DNA from 3 places in the Lysinibacillus sp. YS11 genome. Region 1 is predicted to be linked to each of the others. Evidence: riboswitches for the same ligand, from Rfam matches in the RefSeq annotation. Region 1 holds a riboswitch; each other region holds the start of a gene.

What was found. Region 1 has a riboswitch for cobalamin ahead of LBYS11_RS10435 (hypothetical protein). Riboswitches for the same ligand answer to the same signal wherever they lie in the genome.
Region 2: another riboswitch for cobalamin. It lies ahead of metE (5-methyltetrahydropteroyltriglutamate--homocysteine S-methyltransferase); the one in region 1 lies ahead of LBYS11_RS10435 (hypothetical protein).
Region 3: another riboswitch for cobalamin. It lies ahead of cobT (nicotinate-nucleotide--dimethylbenzimidazole phosphoribosyltransferase); the one in region 1 lies ahead of LBYS11_RS10435 (hypothetical protein).

What each region holds. Positions count from the first base shown of each region.
Region 1 is NZ_CP026007.1:2,110,306-2,114,597, forward strand. Features, by position in the region: gene LBYS11_RS10415 (ABC transporter ATP-binding protein) at 1-129, shown strand, start outside; gene LBYS11_RS10420 (YhfM domain-containing protein) at 166-555, opposite strand; gene LBYS11_RS10425 (PH domain-containing protein) at 666-1,046, shown strand; gene LBYS11_RS10430 (GNAT family N-acetyltransferase) at 1,210-1,977, opposite strand; cobalamin riboswitch at 2,189-2,373, shown strand; gene LBYS11_RS10435 (hypothetical protein) at 2,599-3,354, shown strand; gene LBYS11_RS10440 (elongation factor G) at 3,471-4,292, opposite strand, start outside.
Region 2 is NZ_CP026007.1:2,280,729-2,285,020, reverse strand. Features, by position in the region: gene metE (5-methyltetrahydropteroyltriglutamate--homocysteine S-methyltransferase) at 1-2,293, opposite strand, end outside; cobalamin riboswitch at 2,467-2,647, opposite strand; gene LBYS11_RS11235 (Lsa family ABC-F type ribosomal protection protein) at 3,212-4,292, shown strand, end outside.
Region 3 is NZ_CP026007.1:1,207,217-1,211,508, forward strand. Features, by position in the region: gene miaA (tRNA (adenosine(37)-N6)-dimethylallyltransferase MiaA) at 1-245, shown strand, start outside; gene hfq (RNA chaperone Hfq) at 343-573, shown strand; gene LBYS11_RS05600 (rhodanese-like domain-containing protein) at 669-971, shown strand; gene LBYS11_RS05605 (hypothetical protein) at 1,015-1,410, opposite strand; cobalamin riboswitch at 1,818-1,994, shown strand; gene cobT (nicotinate-nucleotide--dimethylbenzimidazole phosphoribosyltransferase) at 2,086-3,141, shown strand; gene LBYS11_RS05615 (trimeric intracellular cation channel family protein) at 3,193-3,798, opposite strand; gene LBYS11_RS05620 (methionine gamma-lyase family protein) at 4,140-4,292, shown strand, end outside.

The sequences.
Region 1 (4,292 bases):
TCCTATTTATGCGATCGCATTTATGTGATGAAGGCTGGAACCATTGTTGATGAGAGCAACAAAGAGAATAACGGCTTTACCTTCACGGACAGCTATGCAAAAATGCTGTTTCAGGCAATGGATCATTGATTTGGCAAAACACTTCCTTGAATGGGAAGTGTTTTTTTATGAGTGAACTAGCGCAGCTAATTTTTCAGTGAACTCCTCAGATATTGTGTAGATCGTATGCGTATCCTTGACATGCATCAAACTACTGTTTTGCCCTTTATCACCTAACCAAAGATGATAGCCATATTTGTTTCCTGCCTTGTCCACTATTTGTACATCATATTCTGGCGAAGCCATATTGACAACACCCTCGTTTTTGACTGTTGTTGCAATGGCTTGTTGGAATAGTGTAAGTGATTCTTCATCCGTATATTCTTTAAAAAAATCAGTGTTCACCTTGTTAAATTTAGCACCAATAGAAATGCTGACCTTAGCTAATTCATCATCTGGTTTTTCATTACATCCTAGTAAAACAACGGCTAGTAGAGACACTAAGGCAGCTATCATTATTCGCAACCACTCACCCCTTTTATAGGCTAAATAATACCACCATTTCCTGTCGTAGCTCTCACTTCTTTGTAATACATTAAATAAACGAGAGCGAAAGGGGACAGATAGTGGGCTTATTTGATGGATTGATCGGCAATGCAAGCGAGGTGAATTTAGAAAAACTACAGGAGGAGGTCCATAATTTATTAATTCCAAACGAGACAGTCAAGAACGCCTATAAAATTATTAGAGACACGTTTATTTTTACCAATAAACGATTAATCCTCATTGATAAGCAAGGAGTGACTGGCAAGAAAACAGAGTATCATTCCATTCCCTATAAAAATATCGTTCATTTTTCAGTCGAAACAGCTGGAACATTTGATTTAGATGCAGAGCTTAAAATATGGGTGTCTGGCAGTCCATTACCGATTCAAAAAAACTTCAATAAGGCGACAAATATTTATAAGGTGCAAAGCGTCTTAGCACAGTATGTTTTGGGGACGTAATGAAGGTGCTAATAGTACATGTGCACAACCAAAAGCCCGCAGATTTGCGAGGCTTTTTTGTCGTGCCGGGAAGGGGTCGGTGTAACGGATTTTAAGTCGGCTTCATGATTACGGTAAGCTCGAAAATACTGTCAAGTGTAAATAAGAGCGCCTTGCCGAGACCTTATTCAAATACAATCATTTCTCCGACTTCTTTAAACCCGAAGCGTTTATAAATATTTTTTCCATCCTCTGATGCCTGTAAGACTACGGGCTTTTGCTTATTGATTGTTTGACTGAGTAGGAATTGAAACATCTCACTGCCATAGCCGTTGCCCCTATACGCATCTTTTGTCATCACATCATAAATCCCATAGCTATGTTTACTGTCGATTAATAATCCCGTAGCGATAGGTACTTCCTTTATACAACCAATAAACATGCGAGCATTTGATGCTAGTTTTTCCTGTGAGAATTGATGAAAGTAAATTTCTAATGCATCTCTTTCTGCTGTTTCTCCAAATAAACTTAGAAAAACTTCCTTATATTGTAGAAGCTCTTCCTTGTTACTTACTTCTGTGATGGTAAGATAATTGGAAATTCGTGGACCTGTGTGAAGTGTATGGTCAAGCTTCATCATCATATTTCGTTCAGCTTCCTGTAAATTGCAGTCTTTTATCAGCTGTAGCCAATCATCGCTTAGATAGTTGGCATCCACCCACGTACTGAAGGGAAGTTTATTCACAATGAAATGATTAATCCTTTGTTTAAGATGATTTTCCTTATGAATTATAGGCGATTTCGCTACTAACAAATTAAATGTATCAGTTGGAATATTCGTATTGGCTATGACAAAATGAGCTTCCTCTATAATTTGTCCAGAAACGGCTCGAGTAAATAGTTTCATTTTTTCCTCTAAATTACTCGTCACTAATTGTTGACTTGTTTTCATATTTTTCATCCTTCCACTATTAGAAGTACACTATCTTTCATTATAAAGTCAATGAAAGATAAAAAATACGCAGTTCACCTTTTTTATATCCCCCTCTAACTTTATTAGTAGTTTGGAAAATATTGTGATATTTGACTTTGGAAAAACACTACTTTACAATTGATTTTAGTAATCTAATAGGAATGTGCTTATACTCATTCCTATGACAACTGAATAGCGTGTAGTAAGAGGTGTAAATTGCGTGCAATTTGCTTAAAAGGGAAGTCGGTGCGAATCCGACACTGTCCCGCAACTGTAAATGTGAGCGACTTTTCAGTATCCACTGTCTTTGGACGGGAAGGAGAAAAGAAGCGATGATCATGAGTCAGGATACCTGCCTGTTACGAGTACACACCATAAACCTACGAGGAATAGGAGGTGGCATGTTGACAAAACAGAATGCTCTGTTCGTCACAGTACGTCAAACGCCCATAGTAAATGAAAGGGTTCATAATCGAACTCGTTCACACATACTTAGGGTTTGTTTGGCATTGTGTGATGAAAGAAGATAAAATGAAGGATTTCCTCAAAAGTAGGGAGTCCTTTTTGTTTTGAAAATATGTACGCAAAGGGGATGCACGTATGACAAATATTCATGTAACGACAACGTTGGAAACGCCTTATGAAGATCTGAACATTTGTAAGCAACCACGAACAGAAGTTGCCAAGAAAGCGAAAACAAGAATGGTGGTCGAGTCTCTGATCGATCAATTATTAGCAACGAAGCTGATTCGCAATGATCGCTTCTTTGAGCAAATCTTATATAATAAAGAAATTATTTGGATACAAAATGGGGATGTGGACGGTCATCTTTTAGCGAAAGCAGCCATAGCAGATGAACTAAAAACAAAGACGAATAGTTTTATGATGTACATGCCGACCAATCCGATTGTCTATGAGGTCAACGGAGAAGCGTATCACTTAATTACGCGCATTGATTCTACACGCGCAAAGCCCAACCTTGACCGTCTATCATTGGAGCCAAAGCCTGTTTTAAGTGCCGCTCGTGTCAATGACTTATTATGCTCGATTGTCATGCGCTTTTACGAAACATATTTATATGATTTAGCATCTCATCATGACAAACTCATTGCATTTGTGCAGCAGGAATATGCCCAATTTATTGAAGCGGTGCAAGCGTTAAATGATTATCATTTCAACTGGCATCCACGTGGCAACGGTCACGAGCTTTTACTGCAATTAATTGATCATCTACAACTATTAAAAAGTCAACCTGGTAAGGTACTAATTGATTTTACGAACAAGCATGACTATGTAATAGTTGAACCCGCATATTTGTTGGACAATCCAACAAAGAAAGCTGTCGGTGCACTATAAAAACAAGCCCTCCATTTTTTGGAGGGCTTGTAATATCTTATGGTAGGGTAGAGATATATTGATGCCCAAGAAAGAAATACCCGCGGATTACCCGAAGCGAGCAGGCTCATCCCACCCTACAGGCAATGCATGGCTGCCTGTGCTTCTTGCCATGGAACCGAATATCCTTTGCCCTTAGCACAAAAGATACTAGAGGAACTATACTCAGGGTCGGCATTTTTATCGTAGCCAATCTGTGCAATCACATCCTCTGTATTATGGCACACATCATAGCCATCAAATTGGAGTGTGAGTGCACCTTTCCCATTTGTATAGGCGGCAAAGGTTGTGCTGTAGCTCATTAAAGTGGCAACAGGTGCACGACCTGTTAGGATAACATCCGTTTCGGATAAAATCGGGTCATCGAACGTGCCAGCTGCTTGCTGAATATCAGTCATCATACGACCGATAAAGTCATTTGAAGCTTTCATTTTAAAGCGATAATAGGGTTCAAGTAGGACATTTTGTGCCTGCTCCAGCCCCTGACGCAGGGCACGGAAACTGGCTTCACGGAAATCTCCCCCCGATGTATGTTCATTGTGCCCGCGACCTGTTAGAAGTGTAAAATGAATATCTGTTACAGGGAAGCCTGTCAGTAGCCCATGATGGTCACGCTCAAACAGATGCTTTTCAACAAGGCGCTGATTGCCTACAGATAAATGATCGGCATGACAGGCATTGGTGAAGGTATTACCTGTTCCACGTGGATTTGGCTCCATTAATAAATGAACTTCTGCATAATGCTTGAGGGGCTCGAAATGACCATAGCCCGTTACGGTCGTCGCAATGGTTTCCATGTATAAAATTTGCGGCTCACCAAAGGAGACAGCTAATGAAAAACGCGTCATTAATACCTCTGTCAGGACCTCCAATTGAATAGCACCCATAATATGCACATG
Region 2 (4,292 bases), 170 kb from region 1:
TTGATGTAGATTGCTGTACAGCTTGACGCAACGTTTTAGTAGCAGCAACCATATTCGCTAAAGCTGCAACGGTTTCATCTTCTTTTCTCGTTTTTAAGCCACAATCTGGATTCACCCAGAATTGATAACGGTCCAGCACCTGTAGACTATCTTTCATAATAGCGAGCATTTCATCCTCGCTTGGTACACGAGGGCTATGAATATCATAGACGCCTAAGCCAATTCCTTTTTTATAGGGCTGTACTTGTAGTGAGGTAATAAGTTCCCCATGACTTCGTGATGTTTCTATGGAAATCACATCTGCATCTAGTGCGCTAATTGGTTCGATGAAATCATTAAACTCGCAGTAACACATATGTGTATGGATTTGTGTTTCATCTTTGACACTAGATGTCGCAAGCTTAAAGGAATTGACAGCCCACTCTAAGTAAGCCCCCCATTCCTCCTTTCTAAGCGGTAAACCTTCTCTTAACGCTGGCTCGTCCACTTGAATAATTGATATACCTGCGTTTTCTAGTGCTTCCACCTCTTTACGGAGTGCTAATGCAATTTGATAAGCGACATCTTTACGGGACAAATCATCTCGCACAAAGGACCAATTTAATATTGTTACTGGCCCTGTCAGCATGCCTTTTACAAATCGCTTCGTTAGGCTTTGGGCATAGGCGGATTCTTTTACGGTAATTGGTGAAGCCCATGCAACATCTCCATAAATGATCGGAGGCTTCACACAGCGTGATCCATATGAAACAACCCACGCTTTCTCTGTAAAGGCAAAGCCAGTCAGCTTTTCACCGAAATATTCGACCATATCTGTACGCTCAAATTCACCATGAACAAGTACATCGATATCTAATTCCTCTTGTATGGAGATCCAGCGCTTTGTTTCGTCTTCTAAAAATGTTTCATAGGCTTCATTCGATAATTGTTTCTTTCGCCACGCATTACGATTTCTTTTCACTTCATCTGATTGCGGGAAGCTACCGATTGTAGTTGTTGGAAACAGCGGTAATCCTAAGGCTTGTTGTTGGATCATTTGTCGCTTCGTAAAATTACTGTGTCGTTCAAAATCTTGCTTTGTCACAGTTTGAACGGCTTGATGAATTAACTTATTTTGGCGGATTGGATGATTTTTTAGAGCCTCAATCGCCTTCATACTTTCTGAAAAATTATGTTGTAAGGAACCATCTTTATCTCGTCTATATTTAGTCAGCCCCGTGATTTCTACGATTTTCTCATCTGCGAAGGCCAGAGACTGCTTTAAAACAGGGTCAAGTTCATTTTCAAGAGAGGTTGTGATTGGAACGTGCTGTAGGTTACTTGATGGTTGAATCCATAGTTCAGCAGCATGACTTAGCTGTTCAATGGCTTGAATTGTCGCATTGACCTCCGCCAGGTTTGAACGCCAAATATCACGGCCATTCACTACCCCTATTCCTAATACTTTATCCTGCGGGAAACCAAATTGACGAAGTGACGCCATATTTCCTTTATAGCCATGAACAAAGTCCAAACCGAATCCTTGAACAGGCAATGTACTTAATGCTTCATAGGCACTTAAAGCTTCGAAATAAGTCTGTAGCATTATTTTAGCCTCAGGAACGGCAGTGGCTAACTGGTCATACATTTCTTTCACCAGCTTTATCTCTGCTGGATCAAGTGTTAAGACGAGGGATGGCTCTTCTAGCTGAATCCAAGTGGCACCTGCATCCACTAATTCTTTTAATACCTGCGTATAGAGTGGTAATAAAGCTAATAAGTACTCAACCTGTGTTAATTTGTTGTAGCCTTTCGTTAACTTATAAAATGTATAGGGACCAATTAGTGTCGGCTTCGCAATGATACCGAAAGTTTCCTTCGCCTCTAAAAAGTCGGCTAACACTTTATTTTCTGTTAGTTGTAAGGCTTGTCCCTCATACTCTGGAACAATGTAGTGATAATTTGTATTAAACCATTTTGTCATTTCACTAGCTACGGCTGTTTTGTCTCCTCTTGCTACACTGAAGTAGGTATGAAAATCGACTTTACCACCTTGCCAGTTAAAGCGCTTTGGAACTAAACCAAACATCAAAGCTGTATCTAACATTCTATCGTAAAACGTAAAGTCGCCAACTGTCACCATATCGATTCCAAGTTGCAGCTGCTTGTTTATTCTTGATAAACGGATTTTCTTTAATTTTTCCTCAAAGTCCTCCTCAGAAAGTTCATTGCGCCAAAATGCTTCTAGTGCTTTTTTCCATTCGCGTTCCTCTCCTATATAGGGATAACCGATCAATGTACTTGTATAGTTCATGTTTTTAAGCTCCTTTTTTAGAAAAAATAAAAAGCCATTCTCCTATTAGGAAAATGGCTGCATGTTAAAATTAATAATGCTAAAACAATACGAAAAAATATCTACTTTCGCATAAACGTTATCGCACAGTGCCTATTTGGTCACTTTTCACCACCTATTTCCACGTAGGGATTTGGTGTGTACTAGAAATTGGCAGGTCTCCTGGCTTTCCATCAACACGCCTCACAGCCTTCCCAGTTTCCCCAGTGGCATTTGTGATTTGCTCCGAATTACAGTTGCGGGACAGCGTCGGATTTGCACCGACTTCCCTTTTAAGCCAAACTTTCATTTGGCACCAAGTCTTACACAATATTCAATTATGCTCCTACTATAGCACATATTTCAGAATAGTAGAAATTATTTTTCAACTATTATATAAATTATTTCTATAAATATTATAGGAATTATTGTATAGTACTAAATGAAAATAAGGTTACATTGTATTCTGTAAAAAAATTTGTTACTATAAAAAGACAATTATGAGAGGACTGATGAATGGACAATGAAGAACTAAACTATATTTTTATTTGAATTGAATGATTTCAAACACAAAATATAGGGTTAGTCTATCCATTTTTAACTATCAGTTTGCATTTTATTTGTCATGACACAAATGGCAAATCGCATTTATTCAGAGAAAGACTAATCCTTCCAATGTACAATTGGAGGGTTTTTTTCTTGCTTTCATAGTTGATTTTGTACCTTTCATTTACCCATAAAGGAGAGGAAAAATATGAGCGATTCAGAAACTATTGTAACGCATGTAACACTCCGTATAAGTCGTTAATATCCATCTGCTTATACGGAGAAATGAACCATAGATGGATAGACCGACTTTGTATGAAAAGTAAACTGTTGCAATACAAAGGAGGAATTATCATGTCCATGATACAAGTACAAAACCTAACTTTTTCTTATCCAAGCAGCTTTGACAATATTTTTGAGAATGTCAACTTTCAAATCGATACGGATTGGAAACTTGGATTTATCGGTAGAAACGGACGAGGTAAAACAACATTCTTTCAGTTGTTATTAGGAAATTATGAGTATAGCGGAAAAATCATCTCTTCTGTAGACTTCACTTATTTCCCCTATCCAGTTTCTGATCCAAATAAATATACCCATGAAATATTTGAGGAAATTTGTCCTCAGGCAGAAGATTGGGAATGTCTACGTGAAATAGCTTACCTACATGTAGATGCGGAGGTCATGTATCGTCCTTTTAAAACATTATCCAATGGCGAACAAACAAAGGTGCTGCTTGCTGCGTTGTTTTTGACAGAGGGTCAATTTTTATTAATTGATGAACCAACCAATCACCTAGACACGGATGCAAGAAAGACGGTTTCCGATTATCTTCGCAGGAAAAAAGGATTTATTTTAATTTCACATGACAGAAGCTTTTTAGATGGCTGTGTTGACCATATCCTATCGATTAATAGAGCCAATATTGACGTTCAAAGTGGAAATTATTCTTCTTGGAAGTTAAATTTTGATCGTCAGCAGGAACACGAAGAAGTAACCAATCAACGACTGCAAAAAGATATCGACCGATTAAAACAATCCTCAAAGCGTTCGTCAGGTTGGTCTAATCAAGTGGAAGCCTCCAAAAACGGCACAACCAATTCAGGTTCCAAACTGGACAAAGGCTTTGTTGGACATAAAGCAGCCAAGATGATGAAACGAGCGAAGAACCTGGAATCCAGACAACAAAGAGCTATTGAGGAAAAATCAAAACTACTAAAAAATGTTGAAAAAACCGAGTCATTGAAAGTAGAGCCATTGGCATATCCATCAAAAGAAATGGTTGTTGTCACGGATGTATCGATTCGGTACGATGACCATATCGTGAATAAGCCTATTAGCTTCAAAGTGGCACAAGGGGATCGAGTTGTTTTAGATGGCAAAAATGGAAGCGGAAAAAGTAGTATGTTAAAACTTATTCTAGGTAAGCCCATCC
Region 3 (4,292 bases), 900 kb from region 1:
ATTTAATGGTGGAAAATGGTCTTCTGCAAGAGGTGAAGGGATTATGGCAGCAAAATATCCGTGGAGTGCAGTCTATACAAGCCATCGGGTATAAAGAATTATATGATTATTTAGATGGCAAATGTACCCTAGAGGAAGCCCTTGATAGCTTAAAACAAAATTCCCGTCGCTATGCAAAAAGACAGCTTACTTATTTCCGTAATAAAATGGATGTCCATTTTATTACGCCGGATGATCGATTATAAGAATAAAGAAAAATTTCTAAAAATTACTAATTGATAAATTGGTAGAACGTGCTACTATAGGAATGAAGAGGTAGAAAGTTAGTAGGGAGGCTATTTGATGAAATCAATCAATTTGCAAGATACGTTCTTGAACCAACTACGTAAAAACAGTGTTTTTGTAACTGTATTTCTATTAAACGGATTTCAGTTAAAAGGGACTGTGAAATCATATGATAATTTTACAGTATTACTACTTGATGCTGAGAATAAGCAGCACCTAATCTATAAGCATGCCATTTCTACATTCGTACCAGCAAAACAAATAGAGTTTTTAGAGACAGAAGTATAATAAGTTTGTTAAACAGTTAGTGTTCTCACACTGGCTGTTTTTTTTGCTACAAGCTATAATGATAGTGGAATTTGATATTTTGGAGGACAAAGTTTATGAAAACAATGGAAACAACACAATTATTAGATCTGTTAGATGCAAATGAGGACCTATATATTATCGATGTACGTGAAGAGGATGAAGTAGCCCATGGCATGATCCCAGGTGCTCAACATATTGCACTCGGAACTATCCCTGAACGTTTAGAGGAATTAGATGTAGAAAAGCCATATATTATTGTATGTAAGGCTGGAGCTCGTTCTGCCAATGCGTGTGCTTTCTTAGAGGCCCAAGGATTTGATGTAACAAACCTTGAAGGCGGCATGCTGGCTTATGATGGAGAATTAGAATTTAAATAAATCATGAAAAAAGAAAGAGTATACACTCTTTCTTTTTTCATGATTATTTTTTCAAGGCATCCATGATAAAATTAAAATTCTCTTCAAAGTTTTTGTAGATATTAACATTTTTTTGTCCCTGCACTTTTGAAGCATAACTAGCAAAGTTTACACCAGCTCCATAAATTTGTAGTGCTCCATTCGCCAAATCCCCTTTTTGGAGAAGCTCAATGCCATCTTTCAAGAAATTTTGACTCTCCTCGAAATGACACTCCGTAATGTATTTATCACCACTATGAAATAACTTTAAATTTTCTAGTATTTTATTTGCTGTCTCTTCACTGATCGAAGCGTCGATATTGATTAACAACTGATTGATCGGTTTTACGAGTTTGGCATAGAGGCTATCGTGCGTTTCACAGGTTTCAGCAATAGCGTTTCTTAATTGTTTTGCATTCATCGTATCTACTCCTAACTTTTCATCGTTTTACTATTGATACTTACCCTAATTTTAATCATAGAAATAATTTATGTTTACATTGAACAGATTATTAAGGTTTCAACTTTTATGTTCAACATTACTCAGTGAATTGGCAGAACATATGCTATTGAAGATAGAGATGATTGAAAAGTCTGAGTTTACTTGTTATGGCAATTGATTCAGTAATGGATTTTTGTACAAGCCGAGTGTTAGACATAGAGAATTCTAAAAAGCACTAATTATGGAAGACTAGGAATCAAGTGAAGGATTCATTTATTGGGACAAGCACTTGATAAGCTTTTATTGTGAATAGCAGTATGTACTAAGTTAACACTCAAAAAATTTTTTCCTCTTGACACTAAAAAAGTTGTAAAGTAGATTTAACATAATTACATAAAGCAATAGGTGCCCACTAGGGAGAATAGGGAATAAAGTGAAAAGCTTTAGCGGACCCGCCACTGTATGAGGGAGTTTCGTAGTGTATGCCACTAGCAAATTGCTGGGAAGGTACTATGAGATGTTGAACTTGAGCCAGGAGACCTGCCTACATGCTATAGAAGATATAGATGATGGAAAAGTCTGTAGTTTATTTGTCATGACAATAAACTACAGACTTTTTATTTTGTCTTAATGAGAACGAGAGGAGAAATAATCATGCAATTATTACAAGACACGATTCAAAACATTCAGGGGGCTGATATGAAAAGTATGGAGCAAGCTAGAAAGCGGATTGATGCGCTTTGTAAGCCCCCAGGTAGCTTGGGTAAACTAGAATCACTTGCCGTACAGCTCTCTGGTATAACAGGACAATTATATCCGATGGTCGACAAAAAAGTGATGATTGTCTGTGCTGCAGATCATGGTGTTTGCGAGGAAGGTGTAACCACGAATCCACAAGATGTTACGGTCTTTCAAACATTAAATTTTCCTAAGGGGGGTACAGGCGTTTGTGCGATTGCGGGGATTACCAATGCAAAGGTGGTCACAGTAGATGTGGGTGTAAAAGAAGATATTCCACTTGATGCAGGTGTCATTATTCATAAAATTAAATATGGTACAGATAACATGGCACAAGGTCCAGCTATGGCCAAACAAGAAGCCATTCAATCGATAGAAGTAGGAATCCGTGTGGCCACTGAGGAAATCATAAAAGGTGCTGATGTACTTGGGACTGGAGAAATGGGCATCGGCAATACAACACCAAGTGCTGCGATATTAGCTGTTTTGACGGGATGCAACCCTATCGAAGTAACGGGGTTTGGTGCAGGAGTAGGCCAAGGAGGCATTGCCTATAAAGCGGCAGTTATTGAAAAAGCAATTACCTTAAATCAGCCTAATCCAAATGATGTTATTGATGTTCTGGCTAAGGTTGGAGGGTTAGAGATAGGGGCGATGACAGGTATTATTCTTGGCGCTGCTGCCCATCGTAAACCCGTTGTCATTGATGGATTTATTTCAACTATAGCAGCCCTCATTGCTTATAAGCTCGAACCAAAAGTAATCGATTATATCATTCCTTCCCATGTTTCAGAGGAACCAGGGGCAAAAATTGCCGCTGCCTTACTAGGCATTGAACCAATGTTGCACATGAATATGCGTTTAGGCGAAGGTTCTGGAGCAGCCTTAGCCTTTCCTATTTTAGATGCAGCTTGCTCGATGATGAAAAACATGGTGACTTTAGAAGAATCAATGCAGTTGTTAAAAAGATAAAAACAATAAAACAGCCAATGACTTAATTTTTGGTCATTGGCTGAATGGTATTTATGCACGATTTAATTTTCGTAATGGCAAGCGCCACTTCATCATATAGGAAAGAATTCGTAAAGCTGTAATCACTGCGAATAAAATATAAAGGAAAATGTCCCCTGTAAAAACCTCGAATCCGATTAGCAGTCCAGCAAGAGCTGCCCAAACACCATAAACTTCATCACGGAGAACTAATGGTTTTCTTCTAGCTAATAAATCTCGTACAATACCCCCACCTGAACCTGTCAAAACAGCAGCTACAATAACTGCGCTTACTGGCATATCAAGCTTAACAGCATAGAGTGCGCCTTGAATAGCGAATGCTGATAAGCCAATCGCATCTGTGAAGTTACCCCAACGATGCCAATGTTGAATCAGATGATGCGGAAAAATAAAGAATATCGTAATCGCAGCAAGCGCTATTTGAAACATCATATCCTGTCCCCAAAGTGTTGTGACAGGTAGTCCAATGAGTAAATTTCGGATAGCTCCTCCACCAAAAGCAGTCACAATACCAAGTATATATACACCGAATAAATCGTATTCTTCTTCCATGGCAATAATTGCCCCAGAAATAGCAAAGGCAATTGTTCCTATAATACTAAAAACCTCCCAAGCCATCCCTTTCACCCCTTCTATCAATAAATAAACTTTATTAAAAGTTAAAAGACTTTTTACGTAACAGAATCTATGAATTTAATAGCCAAAATCGGTCATTAAATACGCATCTTGAAATGAGTCCGCACATTAGCTTAGCGTAAAATCCTCTTAGAAACAATAGGCAAGTTTTACAGGTGCACATACAAATTGATAAAATGTGATTAAAATAAAGAAAAACATTCGTCAAAAGCGTTTATATACCAGTAGTTGGTTAGGGAATTCTAGAGTGATTGAAGTCAATTTAGATAGTCAATAAATCTTACTGATTGAAATGCGAGACATTGTGAAATGGAGAAGAAAGAATGACGTTTACATCAAATTTATCAACAGAAACGCTATCGTTAGCGGCAAAAGTAGAGGAGCAAGTTCGGCCTTATCATGCCAAGGTAGAAGAAATGGCGTTCTACAATCAGCAGAAGGTGCTAGCAGCTTTCAGAAAGCATCAAGTAAGTGAT